One region of the Rhizobium sp. 01N447_2 genome, then DNA from elsewhere that is predicted to be linked to it. Evidence: predicted binding sites of a transcription regulator. Region 1 holds the regulator's gene; the other holds the start of a gene.
What was found. The regulator LexA, encoded in region 1, represses DNA repair genes until DNA is damaged. The targets are predictions, from matches to a motif close to TGTTCNNNNTGTGTTCNG.

Region 1 (3,476 bases):
CCGCCTACGGCCTGCCGGCAAACCTCGCGACGATGCCGATCATCTCCTTCATCATCATGCCGGCCGGCCTGCTGGCGATGCTGCTCATGCCTTTCGGTCTGGACGTTTTGCCCTGGAAGGTCGTCGGATTCGGCCTCGATCTGGTGATCGCGGTCGCAAAGACCGTGTCCGGCTGGGGGGGCAATATCGACGTCGGCCGCTTGCCCGCCTGGTATTTCGCGGTCGCCGTCGCCGGCTTTCTGCTGTTGACGCTGCTCCGCACCCGGCTGCGCCATATCGGCACATCAATCATCGCGGTCGCAACACTCATCCTGTTGCTTCTGCCAGTTCCCCGGCCGCCGGATCTGGTAATTTCGGAGGATGGTGGTCTCGTCGCGGTCGTCGAGACGGCGGCCATGGCTTCCAACCGCGAAAGACCGCCGGATTTCATCTTCGACCAGTGGCAGAGAGCGCTGGTCCTGCCGACGCATCACCCGCCGAAGATGCTGGAGGGGCCTGCTATCCCGCCGGAGGGAGAAGACCGCCGCGTCAGGCTTTCCCGCGATCAGCAGAACGAAGCAAGGTCGGCGATGCGGGCGGCTGCAACGAGCGCTGACGCAAACCGCTTTTCTTGCGTCAAGAAGGCCTGGTGCACATCAAGGCTTGGCAATGGTCGCGTGGTTGCTGTCATCGACAATGCCGCCTATCTCGGTCCGGCCTGCGATGCGGCCGATATCGTCGTGACGTCGGTGCGCCTGCGCTTCAACAGCTGCCGCTCAGGTGCGACGCTCTTCACCGGTGAGACGCTGCGCAGGACCGGTTCCGTCGAATTACGCTTCGCCGATGCCGGCCTGGACGTCACAGCCGCATTCGATGATCTGTCGCGGCCATGGATGCGCCATCGCGCCTATGACTGGCGCAGCAACAGTTTTGCCGAATCCGGCCCGCCCAGTGTCAGTGATAGCGGCGAATGAGACCGACGAGTTTGCCTTGCACCTTGACGCGGTCCGGCCCGAAGATTCGGGTCTCGTAAGCCGGGTTGGCGGCTTCGAGCGCGATCGAGGCGCCCTTGCGGCGGAAGCGTTTGAGTGTTGCTTCCTCGTCGTCGACGAGAGCCACGACGATGTCACCGGGACTTGCGGTGCTGCCGTTGCGGATGATCACCGTGTCACCGTCGAAGATGCCGGCGTCGATCATCGAATCGCCCTTGACCTCCAGCGCATAATGTTCACCGGAACCGAGCATGTCGGCCGGAACGACTATGTCGTGGGTGTTGTTCTGGATCGCCGAGATCGGAACACCGGCAGCGATTCGGCCCATGACCGGCACGGAGACCGAGTTGCCGTTGTCGGCGACGGGCTTTGCGGCAGCGGGGGCGGCGACCGGCTGGGGCTTACCGAGGCTGCCCTCGATGACGCTCGGCGAAAAGCCGCGCCGGGGCTGGATACTAGGGCTATAGGCCTCCGGAAGCTTGATGACCTCAAGCGCARGGGCGCGGTTCGGTAGGCGGCGAATGAAGCCACGTTCCTCGAGCGCCGTGATCAGCCTGTGAATCCCGGACTTCGAGGCGAGGTCCAGCGCATCCTTCATTTCGTCGAAAGACGGCGGAACGCCGGATTCTTTCATGCGCTCGTGAATGAAAAGGAGAAGCTCCTGTTGTTTGCGCGTGAGCATCGACGTTGTGACCTCGTGATTGAAACAAATCCAGAACAGACACTATATGTTCCATATGTGTTCCGCAAGTAGCTAAATTTCCGTAAAACTTCGCGCCAACTCGTCGAGATTTTTATTTTCATTCGCCGGATTGGGACACAAGTCTTGCATTGAGGGTGGCGCTGTCGCACATCTCTTGCCGTTTTGAGGAGGATTATGATGAACACGCATTCCGGCAAACCGCATCCGCTGGATCATGTCGTGCTGCCCGTCGTCAATATTGATGTGGCGCGCGAAAGGCTCGGCAAGCTCGGCTTCACCGTTGCCGCCGATGCGCGCCATCCCTTCGGAACGGAGAATGCCTGCGTCTTTTTTGCCGACAAGACCTATCTGGAGCCGCTCGGGATTGCGAGCGCCGAGGAGAGCGAGGCTTCGGCGCGGCAAGGCAATGTCTTCACCGCCCGCAACCGTGCCTTCCYCTTCCGCTGCGGCGAGGAAGGGCTTTCGGGGCTGGCTTTCGGCAGTGAGGATGCCAGCCTCGATCATCAGAACTTCGTCGGCGACGGATCGAGCGCTGGCGAAGTGCTGCAGTTCACCCGGCCGATGACGATGCCGGACGGTGCGCAGACGATTGCCGGCTTCAAACTGGCTTTCGCCGGCGACCTGCGCGCGCCTGACCTCTTTCTCTTCACCGTCGAGCGCGTCAATCCGCTACCGGCCGACCGCGGCGCGCTGGAGACGCATGCCAATGGCGTCATCGGCATAACCGAGATAGCGCTTTGCGCACCCGCCGCCGCTGCCTTTGCTGCCTTCGTCGGCCTTGCCGTGGCGCAAGCGGCAGTCGAGAAAACGAGTTTTGGCGTCAATATCGCAGCGTCGAACGCGAAAATCAGCCTGATGACGCCGGAAGGGCTGGAAGCCTATTTTGACATCGCCGTCTCATCCGGCGATCGCGGCCTGCGCGGCAGGGCAATCCTCTTTGCCGTCGCCGATCTTGCCGTGACAGAAGCGCATTTGGCTGCTAACGGGGTGACATACACGCGCAAGAACAATCGCATTGTGGTGAAGCCTGCGCCCGGGCAGGGCGCGCTCTTCGCCTTCGAGGAAACACGATGAGCACTGATACGAATTCCGAAGTCAGGATCGGCGAGGACCAAGGCCAGGTCAGCTTTTCCAATACCGGCCGCCTGTCGCTGATTGCCGGCCCCTGCCAGATGGAGAGCCGCGATCACGCCTTCATGGTTGCCGGCACGCTGAAAGAGCTTTGCGGCAAGCTCGGCATCGGCCTCGTTTACAAGAGCTCCTTCGACAAGGCGAACCGCACCTCGCTCTCGGCTGAACGCGGTATCGGGATCGAAAAGGGCATGGAGGTCTTTGCCGACCTGAAAAAGGAATTCGGCTTTCCTGTCCTGACCGACGTTCATACCGCAGAGCAATGCGCGGAGGTGGCAAGGGTCGTCGACGTCCTGCAGATCCCGGCGTTCCTTTGCCGCCAGACCGACCTTCTCATCGCCGCCGCCAAGACCGGCCGCGTCGTCAATGTCAAGAAGGGCCAGTTTCTCGCTCCCTGGGATATGAAGAACGTCCTGAAGAAGCTCAATGCCAGCGGCAATCCGAACGTGCTGCTGTGTGAGCGCGGCGCCTCCTTCGGCTACAATACGCTGGTCTCCGACATGCGCTCGCTGCCGATCATGGCGGCGATGGGCGCCCCTGTTATCTTCGATGCGACCCATTCTGTGGCGCAGCCGGGCGGGCAGGGCGATTCTTCCGGCGGTCAGCGGGAATTCGTGGAAACGCTGGCGCGCGCAGCGGTGGCTGTCGGTATCGCCGGGGTCTTCATCGAA
Region 2 (3,476 bases), on a different contig from region 1:
GCGCGTTCGGCCTCCTCGGCATCGTCGGTCGCACCGGTGAAGCGTGGCAGGATCGGCTTTCGCGTCTTCAGCACGAAGGAGCAGCGCGTGGCGATCTCGATCGTATTTTCCAGCGCTTCCGGCAGGTCGGCGAAGAGCTTGACCATCTCGGCCCGGCTCTTCAGATAGTGATCCGGCGTCAGGCGAAAGCGGCTGTCGTCGGAGACGATGGCGTTGTGCGCGACCGCCATCAGTGCATCATGAGCGTCGTAATCGTCGCGTGTCGGAAAGAAAGCCTCGTTGGTCGCAACCAGCGGCAGGTCGTGGGCATAAGCGAGCCCGATGATCTTCTGCTCGTGCCGCTTGTCGTAGGTGCCGTGCCGCTGCAGCTCGATATAGAGCCTGTCGCCGAAGAGACGTTTCAGCGTGAGCAGCCGGGCTTCCGCCTGAGCGGGATGGCCTTCCTTGATCGCCACGTCGACCGGCCCGGTCAAGGCGCCGCTCAATGCGATCAGCCCTTCCGTGCCCGCCTCCTCCAGCCAGGAGGCGCTGATATGAACGGCCTGGTTGCTCTCGCCGCCGAGATAGGCCCGGCTGACGAGATCGACCAGCCGTTCGTAACCGGCATCCGTCGCAGCGAGAAGAACGATCGCCGGCAGCTTGACCAGGGCCTGCTGACCGCCGCGCTTTTCGGTTTCCAGCCCGTCTTCCATGTCGATCGAGACCTGGCAGCCGATGATCGGCTGCAGGCCTTCCTCCATCGCCTTCTGGGAGAATTCGAGGGCGACGAACAGATTGTTGGTGTCGGTAATCGCAATCGCCGGCTGGCTGTCGCCGGTCGCCTTGTAGAGGATCTTCTTCAGCGGCAGCGCGCCCTCGAGAAGCGAATAGGCGGAATGGACCCTCAGGTGGATGAAACCCGGCGTGCCGGTCGCCTCACCCGTTGAACCCTTTGCCGTATCCGCCATGACATGCCTTCCCAATCACCCGAATGAATCGGACGCATTGTCGGCATAGAGGGCGATGATGTCCAGAAGAAGTCCCGCGTCCGGACCGCATGATTGCCATGCGATCCCCTGAAAACTTTAGAACGCCATGACGATGAGCGAGAAGCTGGCAACGAACATTGCGATGGAGGTGAATGCTGCGATATCACGGATCATGTCAGTCATCGGGCTCTCCTTTACTCGTTATGTTTTCAATTTGTTCCATGTATGTTCCATTGTCAACAGGAATCTTTTCCTCCTGACTTGTGTTCAGAAAACCCTGAAACGACGCGGCGAATCGACAAAGCCTCTTTGCGAGGGTCTGGGAATGCCGGGCAGCTGCCTCGTCATCCTCATCTATTGCGGATCGTTGATACCTGCGGATGGCGGGGACAAATCATACAAACAATCGATCGATTCTCCCCGTTTGTTCTATTTATGTTCTCGGCGTCCCGATGTATCTTTGCGGCTTGAGACGGAGGGAACGACGATATGCCCGATATTGCGATGCTGAACGAATTCGTCGTGGAGGCCAAGGCTGCGACCTATGTCGGCGGCGGAGTCCCACGCACCCCTTGCCGGCCGGGCGCTCACGATATCGGCTACGAGCGCGGCGACTGGCGTTATCTCGACAGTTATTTCGGCGGCGCCGATTTCGCCGGACAGGAGGTGGTGTGGCTCGGCGACGAGCCCATATGGGCGATGAATTATTTCGGCTGCATTGTCGCGCCTGATCTCATCGATGGAAGTGCGGCGGGAGCGGTGATCAAGGCAGCGCTTTCAGCGATGTATCGGCAGGGCCGGTTCCTCGGCGGAATGGAATTCGACCATCCAGTCGGCCGCTATATCGACCGCAGCGAAGGAGGATGCGAGCGCTTCAGGGGCAATGAATGCATCATGGTCAACGGCCATGAGGCCTATCAACTCGACTATCGCGGCGGGCTGATCATCCCCTGATCGCAGCCTCAAAGCGRATCGCGTCAATCTGGATTCATGCGATGRGCTTRAAGTCTTTGATTTATGCATGTCGTTATCRCAAAACWGCTGCGRACTTTTGGGCGACATGCATTAGAAATCGACGACCTTGCCGTCGGAGATCGTCACGCGCCGGTCCATGCGACGAGCGAGTTCATGATTGTGGGTGGCGATGAGGGCAGCAAGGCCGGACTGGCGCACGAGCGCCTCCAGCGCGTCGAAGACATAGCTTGCCGTTTCCGGGTCGAGATTGCCTGTCGGCTCGTCGGCAAAAAGCAGGGTCGGCGCATTGGCGACGGCGCGGGCAATCGCGACGCGCTGCTGCTCGCCACCGGAAAGCTCGCCCGGGCGATGCGAGCCACGATGGCCGATGCGCATATAATCGAGAAGCTGGCCGGCCCGCTCTCCGGCTTCCTTCCAGGAAAGCCCGGCGATCAGCTGCGGCATCATGATGTTCTCGAGTGCCGAGAACTCCGGCAAGAGGTGGTGGAACTGGTAAACGAAGCCGATTTCGCTCCGGCGGATCGCGGTGCGCTTCTCGTCGCTAAGGCCGTCACAGGCATGACCGTTGATGTTGACTTCACCACCGTCCGGATGCTCCAGCAGGCCGGCGATATGCAGCAGCGTCGATTTGCCGGTGCCGGATGGAGCGACGAGAGCGACGATCTCGCCCTTCGACATCGAAAAATCCGCGCCCTTTAGGATCGAGAGCAGCGTATCGCCCTGCCCGTAATGGCGTTCGACGCCGGTAAGCTTGAGAACGACGTTGCGTTTCATAGATGCGGCATTCCTTATTCGTAGCGCAGGGCCTGCACCGGATCGAGCCTGGAGGCACGCCAGGCCGGGAAAATGGTCGCGATGAAGGAGAGCGTCAGCGCCATGACGACGATCGACATCGTTTCGCTGAAATCCATTTCGGCCGGCAGCTGGCTGAGGAAATAGACCTGCGGATTGAAGAGAACGGTGCCTGATACCCAGGAGAAGAATTGGCGGACGGATTCGATGTTGACGCAGACAAGAACGCCGAGCAACACACCGCCAATTGTGCCGACGATCCCGATCGCCGCTCCGGTCATGAAGAAGATGCGCATGATCGCACCGGCGCTGGCACCCATGGTACGCAGGATGGCGATATCGCTGCCCTTGTCCTTCACCAACATGATGAGGCCGGAGATGATGTTCAGCGCCGCGACAAGCACGATCAGCGTCAGGATCATGAACATGACGTTACGCTCGACCTGTAGCGCCGAGAAAAAGGTCTGGTTGCGCTGGCGCCAGTCGGTGAGGTTGATCTGGCGACCGGCCGCCTCCACTACCTTAGGCTTCAGATTGTCTATATCGTCGGGGTGGTCGACGAAGAGTTCGATCGACTGCACCAGTCCCTCGGCGTTGAAATAGAGCTGCGCCTCCTCCAGCGGCATGAAGATGATCGAGGAGTCGTATTCCGACATGCCGATCTCGAAGAGGCCGGAAATCTTGTAGGACTTGACGCGCGGGCTGACGCCCATTGGCGTAATGTCACCATCTGGCGACGTC

Region 2: a site for LexA is predicted at 1,394-1,411, ahead of AC1ECN_RS10975 (DUF5680 domain-containing protein). Genes of this name have one in related genera too.

The regions. Positions count from the first base shown of each region.
Region 1 covers NZ_JBFTQY010000107.1:3,356-6,831, reverse strand. The annotation lists gene AC1ECN_RS35945 (ComEC/Rec2 family competence protein) at 1-953, shown strand, start outside; gene lexA (transcriptional repressor LexA) at 934-1,653, opposite strand; gene AC1ECN_RS35935 (VOC family protein) at 1,852-2,748, shown strand; gene kdsA (3-deoxy-8-phosphooctulonate synthase) at 2,745-3,476, shown strand, end outside.
Region 2 covers NZ_JBFTQY010000013.1:149,139-152,614, reverse strand. The annotation lists gene dnaE (DNA polymerase III subunit alpha) at 1-947, opposite strand, end outside; gene AC1ECN_RS10975 (DUF5680 domain-containing protein) at 1,458-1,922, shown strand; gene AC1ECN_RS10970 (ABC transporter ATP-binding protein) at 2,034-2,717, opposite strand; gene AC1ECN_RS10965 (lipoprotein-releasing ABC transporter permease subunit) at 2,732-3,476, opposite strand, start outside.